Regions from separate parts of the Nocardia sp. CDC153 genome, predicted to be linked through region 3. Evidence: riboswitches for the same ligand, from Rfam matches in the RefSeq annotation. Region 3 holds a riboswitch; each other region holds the start of a gene.

Region 1 (5,082 bases), on a different contig from region 3:
CGACCTTCGGAGAGTTGGTGCGGATCACCGCCGGGCTGGCCATCGACGTGGACTGAGCGATTTCTTACACGGTGGAATAACCGGGCGGCCCAGCACGTAGGTTCGTGACGTGAGTGATTCACCGACGCCCGGCACCGAGCTAGACGTGCCCGACGACCTGAGCGGGATAACCGCGCAGCAGTATCGCGCCGCCATGCGGCACTATCCGGCGGGCGTCACCATCGTCACCCTGAACTCCACGGACGGTCCGGTGGGTTTCACCGCGACCTCGTTCGCCTCGCTCTCGGCGCAGCCGCCGCTCATCTCGTTCAATATCGCCGAGACCTCGTCGAGCATCGAGGCGATGCTGCGGGCCGAATCGTTGGTGGTGCATTTCCTGGGGGAGCATCAGAAGCATCTGGCGCAGCGGTTCAGTCGGTCCGCCGAGGAGCGCTTCACCGACCGGTCGCTGTGGACCAGTCTGGGGACCGGTGAACCGGTGCTGCACGGCACCCCGATCTGGGTGCGCGCCACGGTCCACCAACTGATTCCGATCGGTGATCACACGCTCGTCATCGGCCTGGTCACCCAGGTGCACGACAATACCGAGAGCTCCCCCGCTGTCGGCCCGCTCGTGTATTACAACGGCGCGTACCACCGCGCCGAGATCGCCGACTGAGCTGGGCCGCCGCGGCTGGCGGCCTATGCGGCGGAGGCCGCGGTGCCGATGCCCAGCGCGGCCAGAATCGCGGCGCTGGCCTGTTCCAGCCGGGCCCGGATCTTCGGCCGCTTCAGCAGCGACACCGCCCGCGCGGCCGCGACCGCCAGCACGATCATTTCGATTGCGGCGACGGTGGATTCGATCGCGCCGAGCGTGAGCGTGTTCACGAAGGTCACGTGGGTGAGGAACTGCGGCAGCACCGCAAGGTAGAACAGGCCCACCTTCGGATTGAAGATGCACGACAGCAATCCCGCGGCGAACGCGGAACGAATCGAGATCGGCTTCCCTTCGGCCACCGCGACGTCCACCGGCTCGGCCTCCTGCTCCCGTCCGCGCCGATGCTCGAGCAGCGCCCGAATCCCCAAGTACACCAGGTAGATTCCGCCGATCACCTTGAGCGTGCGATACGCCGTGGCCGATTGCTCCAGCAGCGCCGCCACCCCCGCCGCGACCACGGTCGCCCATACGATCCCGCCGAACGCCGACCCCACCGCCGCCGCGACCCCGGGCCGCGACCCGTTCATCGAAAACCGCAGCACCAGAAAGGTGTCCGGGCCAGGCGTGAGCGCCAACAGCACGCACAACCCCACGAAGCTCAACAGCAGCGGAAAACTCATACCGTCCATGGCAACCCATCACCGCGAACCCACGCAAGGGCAATACCGAACCCACGCAGGGGCAGTACCGCTGACCCGCCCCCGACGGACAGGTCAGCGGCACGGGGTCGGTTTCAGTTCCGCGCGCTGAATTCCGCACCCAGTTCACGGAACACGTCGGTGTTCATCGTGAACGCCAGCCGTGCCTCGTCGAGCACGCGATCGACTTCCGACCCCTCGAGCGGAAGCCGGTCCAGGCTTTCCCGGTACTCGCGCTTGAACGCGGCCGGATTGCCGATCTCCTCGAAGACGTAGAAGCGCACCCCATCGCCCTTCTTGGGCAGATTCCACAGCTTCTCGGCGGTGCCGCGAATGACCTGTCCACCCGAGAGATCGCCCAGGTAGCGGGTGTAGTGGTGCACGACGTATCCGGCGGGCCACTCGCTCGCGCACTCCTCGACGCGCGCGGCGTAGGCGGCGGTGGCGGGCAGCGCGGACAGCTCGTCGCGCCAGTTCGCGCCGCCGAGGTGGGCCAGATCGGCCTCGAGCGAGGCCAGCCGCGCCAGCTCCGGCTTGACGAACGGACCCGCGACCGGATCGGAAGCCAAAGCCTCGGAACGCTTTTCGAGCGCGGCGTACACGAACCACAACTGCGAGGTGTACCGATAGAACGCCTCGACCCCGAGCTGCCCGGTCAGCAGGTCACGCATGAACGTGGAATGCTCCGCCTCGTTGTGCTGCTGCTCGGTCGCGGTGCGAATGAGCGTCGAGAACGGGGTGCCGGTATCCAACATGGTCGAGCTCCTCGCGATCAACTCCGGGGGCACCCCACTTTGGCTACCCTAACTTCACTTCGACCATACGCCCCAGCAACCCCTTCGCGATTCGAACTTCCCGCCCCACCCCCTCCAACTTTCGGACGATTTTTCCCATCCGGACGTGCCCTTCGTCACACCGCATCGATCCGGTCGACGCTCCACCGACCGCCTGCAACAGTGGTCCCATGGCCACTCGAGCCGCCGATACCCCACTGATCCCGATGCTCATCGCCGCCGCGGAGAGCGCCGAGCGCTCCGGGAACCGGTTGCTGACCGACGACCTGGCGATCCGCATGCTGCCGCTCGGACTGCGACCGCTGGTACGCAACCGAACCACCCGGGGCTGGTTGCGCAAGGTCATGGCGCGGGAGGGGCCCGGGTTGTGGGACAGCCTGGCCTGCCGGAAGCGGTATTTCGATGAGCAGACCGATGCGGCCGTTCGGGCGGGAGTCGGGGCGGTGGTGGTGCTCGGGGCGGGGCTCGACACTCGGGCCACCCGGCTGGTGGCGGCGGCCGGGGTTCCGGTCTTCGAGGTGGATCTGCCGGTGAACATCGAGTTGAAGCGGCGGCGAATAGCGCTGCCGGACAACGTTGTTCAGGTGGCGATCGATTTCGAGACACAGGATCTCGCGACGACTCTCGCCGAGCGTGGTTACCGGGGCGAGAGGACAACGCTTTTCCTCTGGGAGGGGGTTACCCAGTACCTGACCGAGAAGGCGGTGCGCGCGACGTTGGCGACCCTCGCCGCCGCGCCCGCGGGGAGCCGGCTGGTCTTCAGCTACGTCCGACAGGATTTTCTCGACGGCACGAATCTCGAGGGATGCGACGGCGCGTATCGGAGATTCGTTGCGGGAAAGGGTATTTGGCGATTCGGATTGCTGCCCGGGGATGTTGCGGAACTGCTCGCCGAGTACGGGTGGCGGGAGCTGGAACAGGTGGGCGGGCGGGAGTACGTCGAACGGTTTCTCGCACCGCTCGGCCGGGGCGCGGAAGGCGTGCCCGACCTCGAACGCTGCGTCACCGCGACCAAGGTCTGAGTCCGACGGGCCCGACGGGCGGGGTTGACAAGGCCGCGAATCGTCTGCCAATCTCTGCAATCAGGTCATGAGTACCAGCGCTAAGCCCCGGCTAGCTGGTCGGCAACCCTCCTCCGCGGTGGGGTGCTCCGGGTGACGACCGGGCCGTAGCCCGACCGGGTACGGCAAGCGCGGACTCTCGATCGATACTTTTTTTCCGATCGCGTGTCCATGAAGCCGATGGGATTTCGTGATGACCGCATTCGCCGACCAGACCTGTGCCCCGCTCGCCGCCGTGTCCGGCGCCGACCTCCAGGTCCCGCTGGTCCAGGGCGGGACCACCACCTACGCCAACTTCGACTACGCCGCCAGCGCCCCTGCGCTGCGGCAGGTCACCGACCGCGTCGCCGAGCTGCTGCCGTTCTACGCCAGCGTGCACCGGGGTGCGGGGTACGCCTCCCGGGTCTCCACCGACTGCTACGAATCGGCGCGCGGTTCGGTCGCCCGCTTCCTGAACGCGGCCGACGACCAGGTCGTGGTCTTCACCCGCAACACCACCGACTCGCTGAACCTGCTGGCCTCCTGCGTGCCCGGCGACACCGTGGTGCTGGATGTGGAACACCACGCCAACTTCCTGCCCTGGACCCGGCACGGCCGCCGGGTGGTGCCGGTCGCCGACACCATCGAAGAGACCATTCAGCGCCTGGTCGCCGAGCTCTGTTCGAAACCGGCCGCGCTGCTGGCGGTTACGGGCGCGTCCAATGTGACCGGTGAACTGCTCCCGCTGGAGCGGCTGGCCTGGATCGCGCACCAGTGCGGCACCCGCATTCTGGTGGACGCCGCGCAGTTGGCCCCGCACCGCCGCATCGATCTGCGGACCACGGGCATCGACTACCTGGCCTTCTCCGGCCACAAGGCCTACGCCCCCTTCGGCGCGGGCGTGCTGGTCGGCCGCCGCGACTGGCTCGACGCGGCCGAGCCCTACCTGGCGGGCGGCGGTGCGGTGCGCTCGGTCACCACCGACGGCGTCGAATGGGCCCCCGCCCCGCAGCGGCACGAGGCCGGTTCCCCGAACGTCCTGGGTGTGGCCGCATTGGCCGCCGCCTGCGACGCCCTCGCCGACCTGGACGAGACCACGGTCGTCGAGCACGAGCAGTACCTCACCCACCGCCTGCGCTACGGCCTGAAAACCGTTCCGGGCGTGAACTTCCTGCGCGTCTGGCGCGACAGCACCGACGCCGTCGGCATTGTCGCCTTCACCATCGACGGCTTCGAGCCCGGCCAGGTGGCCGCCTACCTCTCGGCCGAGCACGGCATCGGCGTGCGTGACGGCCGCTTCTGCGCCCATCCGCTGTTGTCCCGCCTCGGCGTGGACGCCGCCCTGCGCGCCAGCATCGGCCTCGGCACCACCGCCGCCGATGTGGACCGCCTCATCGATGCCATTGCCACGCTCGTCGAGAACGGCCCGACCTGGAATTACGCGCGCACCGAGGGACATTGGAACCCGGTCCCGGAGACCCGCCCGTTCGGCGATGCGTCGACCGGCGCGGCGCCCTGCGGCTTCTGACCGCGGATTCCGGACTACGGCACGAGGTATCGGGCCGCGAGCTCCTCGATCACCGGATCGTCATCCGCCACCGCGTCCAGCAGGTCGAGATCGTCCTGCACCGAGACCTGCCGGGTGTCGCCCTGCTCGGGATCGGGCGGCCCGTCCTCCTCGAGTTGCCGCACCATCTTCTCGCGCACGCGGTCCCGCAGTGAGTCGCTCATACGCAGAGCATGCCCCGGTTAAACAGGCGCAATCCAACTCCCCCACGGCGTGTTCCGCACGACGGTGAAAACAACGAGGAAGGCGAGCGCGAGCCACAGCGCGTATTTGGGCAGGATCTGAGGTAGTCGCGGCGGTGTCGGATGACCGCGCCAGCCGCGCACCAGCCAGGTGCCCCACCAGG
Region 2 (5,082 bases), on a different contig from region 3:
GTCGACCCCGCCGACCACGCACGGCACCGGCGTCGATGCCAGCGCCGCCTCGACGCCGCCGCGCCCGCGGCCCACGTCGTGGCGGTTCATGGCCTCGCTGAGCAGCACATAGGTGGCCGGATCGAAGCGCGAGATCAGCTTGTCCGCCTGGTACTCCAGATAGCTCTGCACCGCGTAGCGCCCACCCGCCCGGGGATCCTCATTGCCCTGGGCGTGGTTCTCGAACCGGTGGTCCAGCTCGAACTCGGTGCGGTAGGTCAGGTGCGCGATGCGCCGGGCGATACCCATTCCGGCCATGGGCGCGCGCCCGGTGCCGTGATAGTTGCCGCCCTGCCAGTTCGGATCGGCCTTGATGGCGGCCTGCTGGGTGGTCTGGGTGCCGATCTGGTCGGCGGTGGCGCGCGCGCCGACCGCCAACACCAGCGCCGCGCCCACGCGCTGCGGGCTGCCGACCATCCACTCCAGCACCCGCATGCCACCCATCGACCCGCCGAGCACCGCGGCCAGCCGCTCGATGCCGAGCAGATCGAACAGCTTGGCCTCCGCGGTCACCTGATCGCGGATCGAGATCTCGGGAAACCGTGCGCCCCAAGGCTTTCCGTCCGGGGCCAGCGAGGCCGGGCCGGTGCTGCCCTTACAGCCGCCCAGCACATTGGTGGCGATGACACACCATTCGCGGGTGTCCACCGGTGCACCGGGACCGACAATGCCGTCCCACCACCCGGGCTGGCTGTGGTGCACGTCGGCGGGGCCCACCACATGCGAATCACCGGTCAGCGCGTGCTCGACGAGCACCACGTTGTCGGCGTTCTCGGAAAGTTCGCCCCACCGTTGCACGGCCAGCGTTACATCGGGGATGACGGCTCCGGACTCGAGCTCCACATCCCCGATGGCAATGCTCGCGAGCGTCCCGTCCGGCGGCGGCAGCAACAGCTCGGCCGCGTGACGGGACGTCCTCGATTCGATGTTCACGGTCAACTTGCCGCCGCCGTCAGTCCGGCGCGCAGATCCGCCAGGATGTCGCCGATGCCCTCGATGCCCACGGCCAAACGCACCAGACCAGGCGTGACGCCGGAAGCCAACTGCTCGGCGGGCGTCAGCTGGGAGTGCGTGGTGGAGGCCGGATGGATGACGAGCGAGCGCACATCCCCGATGTTAGCGACATGGCTGTGCAGCACCAGCGCCTCCACGAACTTCTTGCCCGCGTCCACGCCACCGGCCAGTTCGAACGACACGATGGCACCGACACCCTTGGGTGCCAGCTGTTTGCCACGCTCGAACCAGGGCGAGTCGGGAAGGCCCGCGTAGTACACCTTCTCGACGCCCGGCTGCCCGGCGAGGAATTCCGCCACCGCCTGCGCGTTGGCCACGTGCCGCTCGATACGCAGGCTCAGCGTCTCGATGCCCTGCGCGATGAGGAAGGCGTTGAACGGCGAGACCGCCGCGCCCAGATCGCGCAGCAGTTGCACGCGCGCCTTGAGCGCGTAGGCGGGCGCGCCGAGATCGGCGAAGACCGCGCCGTGGTAGCTCGGATCGGGGGTGGTGAAGCCCGGGAAGCGGGACTCGCCCGCTTCGTTCCGCACGGTCCAATCGAACGTGCCGCCGTCCACGATCACACCGGCGACCGCCGAACCGTGTCCGCCCAAATACTTGGTGGCCGAATGCACGACGATGTCCGCGCCCAGCTTCAGCGGCTGGATCAGGTACGGGGTGGCGACGGTGTTGTCGACGATGAGCGGCACACCGGCAGCGTGCGCGACCTCCGCGATCCCCGGAATGTCCAGGATCGAGCTGGACGGATTGGCAACGGTCTCACCGTAGAACGCCTTGGTGTTCGGCCGCACGGCCGCGCGCCACTGCTCGAGATCATCGGGATCGTCGACGAAGCTGACCTCGATGCCCAGCTTGGGCAGCGAGTAGTGCAGCAGGTTGTAGGTGCCGCCGTAGAGATGCGGGCTGGCCACGATGTGGTCGCCCGCCTCGGCCAGATTCAGGATCGCGTAGGTCTCCGCCGCCTGCCCGGAGGCCAGCAGCAACGCCGCGACACCGCCTTCGAGGGCGGCGATGCGCTGTTCCACCGCGTCCTGGGTGGGGTTCATGATGCGGGTGTAGATATTGCCCGGCTCGGCGAGACCGAACAGCGCGGCGGCGTGATCGGTGTCGCGGAAGGCGTAGGACGTGGTCTGGTAGATGGGCAGGGCGCGGGCTCCGGTGGCCGAATCGGGGGCCTGCCCGGCGTGAATCTGCTTGGTCTCGAAGGACCAGTTGGCCGGGTCGAGGGTGTCGTCAGCCCCAACGGCCGCGGGCGCGGTCGAGTCACTCATGTGTTCTGCTCCAAAAACAAGGTCGCCGAATGGCGGAAGTTTGACGTTATCGAGAAGCGAATGGGCTTCGACAACAACACATTTCGGTAGACCTCCTAGGTGCGCTTGCGTTCGTCCTTCGAACGCCCGGTCCTCACCCGGAGCACCCCACCGCAGCTGGAGGGTTGCCGATCAGCTAGCCGGGGCTTGACGCTGATGCTCTTGACCTGTTGCGAGATTCTAGCGGGCGGAGGCCGCCGTCTCCGAAGTGGGGCTCGCCACAGTCGATCCGCAGCAGACCCGGCGGAACTCGTGGAAGGCGGCCAGCACATTGTCGGCGAGGGAGCGCGCGGTCATCGCGGTCGTGCAGTCCGGGAACTCGGAGTCGGAGTCGAACTCGCACTCCATGCCCACGCGCACGATGCCGTGCCAGGTGGCGGCGATGAGCCGGACGGTGAGGTGATCCTCCGGCAGCTGCAGTCGCTCGGCGAGCACCTCGGTCATGGCGCGGGTCTTGGTATCGGCCGACTCCATGCTGAGCGCGCGCACCGCGACGCTGTCGCGGGAGATGCGCTGCATTTGCTGGAACCACCGAAACGGCACGGGCGCATCGGATTCGATGATCTGGTCGACCACCGCGAGGAAGGCGGCGAGCAGCGCTTCCATCTCGTCGCCGGTGACGGGCTGGGCGCGCAGGGCGTCGGCGAGGGCCTGACCCCAGCCCTCGATGGGCGCGATGACGATCGCTTCCTTGCTGTCGAAGTACCGGTTCACGGTGCGCGGTGAGACATCCGCGGCGTCGGCGATCTGCTCGACGGTGGTCGCGTCGAAGCCCTGCTCATCGCACAGCTTCAGGGCGACGTCGATGATCCGGGTCCGCGTCTGCTGCTTCTTGCGCTCGCGCAACCCGGGGCGGTCGGCATGGACGCCGGGGCGGTGACGCGAGATCACACCGATGTGACTTGACAACTCCGACATGACTCCATCTTAGGGCCTTAATGGTCCGGACTGTCCCGATATGACAACTGTCGCACCGCGACAAATTTCCCTTGACGCCAAATGTCGGTGGGGGCCAGTATGGTGAAAGCTGCCTTCGAACCCCAGAGGAGAGGCTCATGACCGTAGCGACGGACGCTCTCGGTACCGACGAAACAGCAAGTCCCGCAAAAGACTCCAGGCGCTGGTGGGCGCTCGCCGTGATCGCGATGGCGCAGCTCATGGTGGTCCTGGACGCCACGATCGTCACCATTGCCATGCCCTTCGCGCAGCAGGATCTGCACATCAGCGATGGCGACAAGCAGTGGATCTTCACCGCTTACACCCTGATTTTCGGCGGCCTGCTGCTGCTCGGCGGCCGCCTCGCCGACTACCTGGGCCGCCGCCGGATCCTCATGGTCGGCCTGATCGGCTTCGCCGCGGCCTCGGCGCTGGCCGGTCTCGCGCAGAGCCAGGTCGAACTCTTCGCGGGCCGCGCGTTGCAGGGCGCGTTCGGCGCGCTGCTGGCCCCGGCCGCGCTGTCGCTGGTGTCGGTGACCTTCACCGAGGCCAAGGAGCGCGCTCGCGCGTTCGGTGTGTTCGCGGGCGTGTCCGCGGCGGGCGCGGCGCTGGGCCTGATCGCCGGTGGCGCGCTCGTCGAGTACGCGAACTGGCGTTGGTCGCTGCTGGTCAACACCCCGGTCGCGCTGCTGGCGCTGGTCGGCGCGTTCGCCTTCGTGATCAAGGATGTGCCCGCACCCCGCACCGGCGGCTACGACCTGCCGGGCGCGGTCACCGTCACCCTGGGTCTGATCTCCATCGTCTACGGCTTCAGCCGCGCGGCCTCCGACGGCTGGACGGCCTCCCTCACACTGGCGCTGTTCATCGCGGGTGTGGCCTTGCTGGCGGCCTTCGTGGCGATCGAGAAGCGGACCGCGAATCCGCTGCTGCCGCTGCGCATTCCGGGTGAGATCAACCGCGGCGGGTCGTATCTGATCGCGCTGCTGGTGCCCATCGCCATGTTCGCCATGTTCTTGAACCTGAGCTTCTACCTGCAGATCGTGGAGCACTACTCGGCGCTCAAGACGGGTGTGGCGTTCCTGCCCTTCCCGGCCGGGATCGTGGTGTCGGCGGGTATCGCCTCGGCGGTGCTGCCCAAGATCGGCCCGCGGCCGCTGATGCTGGCGGGTTCGGTGCTCGGCGCGGCGGGTCTGCTGTGGCTGTCGCGGCTCGAGTTCGGTGACAGCTACGCCAGCGCCCTGCTGCCCGCCATGATCCTGATCGCGCTCGGCATGGGCTTCCTGTTCGTGTCCATGCAGACCACGGCGCTGCATCAGGTCGAGGCCGAGGATTCGGGTGTGGCCAGCGCCCTGCTGAACGCGGCGCAGCAGGTCGGCGGTTCGATCGGCACGGCTCTGCTGACCACCATTTCGGTGCAGGTGGCGCAGCGGTATGTGCGCAATAACGCGACCATCGACCATGTGATGGAGCGGGCCTCGATCCACTCCTACGACATCGCATTCCTGATCGGCGCGGTTTTCTTCCTGCTCTGCATTCCGATCGCGGCGTTCATGATCCGGGACAAGCCGGAGAATCTGCTCGAAGGCGATGAGCACGCGGTGCATGTGGGCGTCTGACCGCGCCGGGCACGTGGGCGTCTGAGCAGCGAAAAAATATATCCGTGGGCGATGGCAACGGGCTTGCCATCGCCCACGGCTTTTTCGCATGCTGGGAAGTGCGGAAAGTCACCCGAAAAGCTACTTATCGGTAACCGCACTGAATTCCCGCACAGCGGGGGCCGCCC
Region 3 (5,082 bases):
GCGGCCATGTGCGCCTGGCCTGTGCCGAGAGCATGACCGCGGGCCTGCTCGCCCCCGTACTGCGGACCTGGCTGCGCCGCAATCCCGCCGTGGGCCTGAGTCTCACCGAGACCACCAGCGCCGACGAGCTGGCCCGGCTGATCGACGCCGGGGAAACCGATGTGGCCATCGGCCCCCGCCCGACCCGCTTCACGGGCGCTGTCGAGCTGATCGGTGTCGAGGAGATCGTGGCGGTACTCCCGCCGGGCCACCCCCTGGCCGAACGCAAGCTCATCACCTTCGAACAACTCCGAGACGAACCCCTGGTCCACTACCACCCCGACAACGGATTGGCCGCCTGGCTGGACGCCGAAGCCGCCCGCCACCAGGTGACGCTCACGGCTGCGGTCCGCACCCGCCAGGCCGGCACCGCCGCCCGCCTGGCCGCCGCCGGTCTCGGCGTGGCCCTCGTCCCCACCACGGCCCTCGGCGGCGGCGCGGTCCCACCGATCCGTCGCCTGCGACCGGGTGTCACCCGAGACCTGGTGTGCCTGACCGCGACTCCCGCCGACGTTCTGGTGCGCCGCTTCATCGCCGAGGTCGTCCGCCGTGGCGTCCCGGTCCCCGCCGCGGTCGCCACCGCACTCGAGTGAAGGCCCGGTCGGTGCCGGGGGCTTCGGATCAGCGCGCACAGAACCGTCGTGCGGGGCGGGTGCCGCTTGATAGACGTGGACATCGTTGTCTACGAAAGGGATTCGATGACCACCCTGTTGCATATCAATGCGTCGGCGCGCGGTGAGCGCAGTCAGTCGCGGGCGTTGGCTCGGACATTCATCGATGGGCTCGTCGCGAAGGATCCGGGGCTGACGGTCGACACCATCGATCTGTTCGACGCCGACCTGCCGGACTTCGGAACCCATGCGGCCGAGGCCAAGTTGGCATTGTTCACCGGGCGGGATCAGACACCCGAGCAGCTCGCGGCCTGGGAGCGGGCGCGGGTGGTGTTCGAGCGGTTCGCGGCGGCCGATCTGTACGTGATCAACCTGCCGATCTGGAATGCGGGCGTGCCGTACATCTTCAAGCAGTGGGTCGATATCGTGACCCAGCCGGGGTGGACGTTCACCTTCGATCCGCAGAGCGGGTATTCGGGGCTGCTCACCGACAAGCGGGCGGTCACGGTGTACACCAGCGGCGTACATCAGCCGGGTGTGCCGGTGCAGTTCGGCTCCGACTTCGCGACGCCGTTCGTCGAGGACTGGCTGAACTTCGTGGGCATCAAGGACATTGCCGAGATCCGGTTCGCGCCAACGGTATTGACCGAGAAGCCGGAGGCGGGATTCGCCGCGGCCCAGGAGCGTGCGCGTGAGCTCGCCGCCGACTACTGAGCCGGGCTCGGCTACCGAGCCGGGCTGGGCCCCGACCGGTCGGACCGTCGCGGCGGTCTGCGCGGTCGGCATCCTGGTGGTGGGCCAGCTCTACGTGGTGCTGCCGGTGCTGAATCGGCTTGCGGCGGACTGGGATACGTCCAAGTCGGCGGCCACCTGGACCACCACCGCCTTCGGGCTGGCCTACGGCGCGGGCTTCCTGGTGACCGGGCCGCTCTCGGACCGCTGGGGACGGCGGCCGGTGATCGTCGGCGGGTTGCTCGCCACAGTGGTGAGCTCCCTCCTGGTGGCGGCCGCCCCCGGACTCGTGACCGGCCTCTCGGCACGAATCCTGCAGGGCCTCACCGCCTCCTTCTTCGCCCCCGCCGCCTTCGCCTACCTCGCCGAACGCATTGCCCCCGACCGCAGAATCTTCGCCCTCACCTGCCTGACCAGCTCCTTCCTCGGCGCGGGCGTGGTGGCCCAGGTCCTGGCCCAACTCGTCGGCAATGCCTGGGGCTGGCACGCAATCTTCGTCGCCGGAGCAGTCGTGTTCGCCCTGTCGGCGGTGTTACTGCGCGTGGTTCTCCAGCCGCCGAATTCGGTAAGAGACGCGGCGGTCACAACCGAGGGTGGATTCGCGGATGTCGCGCGAACCGTGTTCGTGCCCTTCGTGATTCTGCTCCGGCAATCTCGCCTGGCTCTGTTGTATCTGAGTTGCCTGGCGATCTTGGGCTCGTTCGTCGGCATCTATACCGGTATCCAGCTCGCACCGCCGGACGGAGTGGGATCCGGCAATGCCGCCCTGCTCGCGCTGCGGGCCAGCGCGATTCCGGCCATGGTGGCGGTGCCGCTGCTCGCCGGACGATTGGGGGTGATCGCACCGGCGGCACGGTTGATCACCGCCCTGGCCGCAGCCGCCGCAGCGGCGGCGATCACCGCGGTCCCCCTGGGCGGCGTATGGGTCGCGATGTGGCTGTTCGTGTTCGTGACGGCCATCGCGGTCGCGGCACCGGCGGCGGTCCAGGCGATCGCGGCGCAGGCGGGCGAGGCACGGGGCACCGCCACCGCGCTCTACACCTTCGCCCTGTTCGTCGGGGCCAGTGCGGGACCACAGCTCGCCAATCTGGTTTCACGCCATGGCTATTCGGCGGTCGCGCTGACCATCGCGGCATTGGCGGCGCTGGGGGCGGCATTGGCCGTCGCCTCGACGCGAGTAGTTGTCCGGGAAGCCGCGACGGCACCGAGCGGGGTCGGCGTGGGGGAAGCCACCGCGGGTTAGATCGGCGGGCGGGGGACAGCGCTGTCCTCCGTGGGCGGGTTTCGATCGGGGTGGTTGAAACTATGGGTCAAAAATACTGGGGGACATAGGTTTTCGTGGACGGTCATGAGTTCCAGTGTCAAGCCCCGGCTGGCTGGGCGGCAACCCTCCACGACGGCGGGGTGCTCCGGGTGACGACCGGATGGTGGCGAGCGCCGCCATAAGCGTCTTGCTCTCGGAGGAAAAATGTCTGTAGCCCAGCTCGATTCGGTGTCCGTGCTCTCGGGGGAGGTGGCCGTCGGCGAGGTGCTGCTGGTGGCCGACCGCTTCCGCGGTATCGCCGAGGACGACCGGGCCTTCACGGTGTCGGGACTGGTCGCCGCCCTGCGCGGCGGCCGGTGGCGGGAGTCGGAGCGCGCGTTGACCGTTCATCTCGGGCAGGGGGTGACCCGCCACGACCTCGACTACCTCGAGCACGTGGCGCGGGTGCACGCCCCGGCCGGGCTGCACGTGCGCGGCGCGGTCGACGAACCGGCACCCCGCCACCAGGTACACAAGTATCAGAATTCGAATGTGCTGCTGGCCAATCTGATTCGCGAGTCCGAGACCGAGTTCCGGGCGGATCTGCGCATTCACGGCGACAACGAACTGCTGCTCGACCACCAGACCGGCGAACACGTGCAGGGCATCGTCATCGTGGAGGCGGTGCGCCAGCTGTTCCTGGGCGCGTTCGAGCTGGAGTACGGCCGCCGCTGGCCCGAACAGCACTTCTACATCGTCTGGAACAGCATCGAATTGGAGTTCAAGTCCTTCCTGTTCCCGCTGCCCGCCACCCTGCACGCGGTGCTCACCCCGATCGCCATCGAGGACCCGGCCAAGCTGGAGTTCGCCATCGACGTCGACGTGCGCCAGCTCGACCGCAGCGTGGCCACCACCCGCATCACCTACGCGGCCCTGCCCAATGAGCGCATCTCGCAGATCGAACGCCACAAGGCCGCCAAGGCGATCGCCGCCTACCTGGGCGCGGTGGCATGAGCGCGACAGCGGGTGCGGCGTTCTTCGACGTCGACGAAACCCTCATCACCGTCAAGAGCATGTTCGCCTTCCAGCGCTTCTGGCTGGCCGAGAACGGCGACGACGGCAGCGAATACGCGCGCCTCAGCGACGAGATCAAGCGACAGGCCGCGTCCGGAACACCCCGCGAGGAGGTGAACCGGCAGTACTACCGGGCCTATCGAGGCGTGCGTGCCGACGCCTTGGCCGCCGCCGGCCGCCGCTGGTTCGCCGAGTTCTCCGCGAGCGGTGCCGTCTACTACACCGACGCGGTGGAAGCGCTGCGCGCACACCAGAATTCGGGTGACACCACGGTCCTGCTGTCGGGCTCGTTCGCCGCGGCGATCGCCCCGGTCGCCGATGCGCTGGGTGCCGATCACCTCATCGCCACCACCCCGGTGGTCGACGCGGCGGGCGTGCTGACCGGCGAGGTCCATCACCCCATGATCGGCACCGCCAAGGCGAGCGCGGTCACCGATTTCCTGCGCGAGCACGGCATCGCCCGCGAAAACAGCTACGGCTACGGCGATCACGCCAGCGATTTGCCGTTCCTGCGGGCCGTCGCACACCCCGGCTTCCGCGGCGACGACGCGGTGCTGTCGGCGCACGGCCACGGCTGGATCCACTTCTCCGACCGGGTCGGCGCGTCCGTCGACGATCCCGGCCGCCTTCTCTCCGATCAGGAAGCGCTCTCCGTATGGTGACCCGAAGCTACGAACTGACCCCGACCACCCAGGGCCCGCTGTACCCGCCGAGCGAAGTCCTCGACGCCGACGGCAATTTCATTGTGGTCGGCTTCCTCACCGAGCCCGACGCGGACGGCGGCATCACCCGCCGCTGGGGGCGGGCCATTGTCGCCGCTGATACGCCGGTGCCGAAATTCGGCGAGCTGGCCGCCTACACGATCGTGCGCGAGCTGGGCGAGGACCTCTCGGAGGAGGATGCCGCGAGCGTCCTGCACACCCTGCCGCTGCCCTTGCCCGCCAACAACTATCCGATGGTCTTCGCCCCCGACCAGCGTCCCGACGCCGACACGGTGACCCGGCCCAGCTACCCGTTCCACGAGACGCCGATCCCGGACTTCCGCCCGCAGGACGGCCGCAAACTCACCGAGCCGGTGATCCTGGGCGCGTGGCTCGAGGCGCGCGGCACCCTCGAGGTCACCGTCGACGACGAGGCGCGATCGGGGGAGTTCCGTTTCGAGTTCACCGGCCTCATCCCGGATTCGCTCTACACCGTGATGTCCCTGCGCGCCAAGGACTTGGACCCCGACGCTCCCACGCGCCCCGGCCCCCTGGGCGTCCCGAACGTCTTCACAACCGATGAGAACGGAACCGCCACCTACCGCGCGGTCCTGCCCAACCCCTTCCCGGATCCGGCGCTGCCCGGCGCGAACCGCATCATCAGCGTGGTCGTGCTGTGGCA

The links. A riboswitch is a leader RNA that binds a small molecule or an ion and turns the genes downstream of it on or off. The one in region 3 is predicted to bind S-adenosylmethionine.
Region 1: linked by a shared signal. The riboswitch ahead of VMT65_RS20980 (aminotransferase class V-fold PLP-dependent enzyme) and the one ahead of VMT65_RS13640 (AfsA-related hotdog domain-containing protein) in region 3 are both predicted to bind S-adenosylmethionine.
Region 2: linked by a shared signal. The riboswitch ahead of VMT65_RS17725 (bifunctional o-acetylhomoserine/o-acetylserine sulfhydrylase) and the one ahead of VMT65_RS13640 (AfsA-related hotdog domain-containing protein) in region 3 are both predicted to bind S-adenosylmethionine.

What each region holds. Positions count from the first base shown of each region.
Region 1 is NZ_JAYKYU010000003.1:938,930-944,011, forward strand. Features, by position in the region: gene VMT65_RS20955 (YbaK/EbsC family protein) at 1-56, shown strand, start outside; gene VMT65_RS20960 (flavin reductase family protein) at 110-658, shown strand; gene VMT65_RS20965 (LysE family translocator) at 682-1,317, opposite strand; gene VMT65_RS20970 (biliverdin-producing heme oxygenase) at 1,431-2,090, opposite strand; gene VMT65_RS20975 (class I SAM-dependent methyltransferase) at 2,300-3,151, shown strand; SAM riboswitch class IV at 3,215-3,328, shown strand; gene VMT65_RS20980 (aminotransferase class V-fold PLP-dependent enzyme) at 3,384-4,697, shown strand; gene VMT65_RS20985 (hypothetical protein) at 4,712-4,900, opposite strand; gene VMT65_RS20990 (DUF2752 domain-containing protein) at 4,919-5,082, opposite strand, start outside.
Region 2 is NZ_JAYKYU010000003.1:191,609-196,690, reverse strand. Features, by position in the region: gene metX (homoserine O-acetyltransferase MetX) at 1-978, opposite strand, end outside; gene VMT65_RS17725 (bifunctional o-acetylhomoserine/o-acetylserine sulfhydrylase) at 975-2,324, opposite strand; SAM riboswitch class IV at 2,421-2,531, opposite strand; gene VMT65_RS17720 (TetR/AcrR family transcriptional regulator) at 2,544-3,281, opposite strand; gene VMT65_RS17715 (MFS transporter) at 3,419-4,915, shown strand.
Region 3 is NZ_JAYKYU010000002.1:1,089,170-1,094,251, reverse strand. Features, by position in the region: gene VMT65_RS13655 (LysR family transcriptional regulator) at 1-632, shown strand, start outside; gene VMT65_RS13650 (FMN-dependent NADH-azoreductase) at 738-1,364, shown strand; gene VMT65_RS13645 (MFS transporter) at 1,342-2,625, shown strand; SAM riboswitch class IV at 2,727-2,837, shown strand; gene VMT65_RS13640 (AfsA-related hotdog domain-containing protein) at 2,851-3,639, shown strand; gene VMT65_RS13635 (HAD family hydrolase) at 3,636-4,361, shown strand; gene VMT65_RS13630 (hypothetical protein) at 4,355-5,082, shown strand, end outside.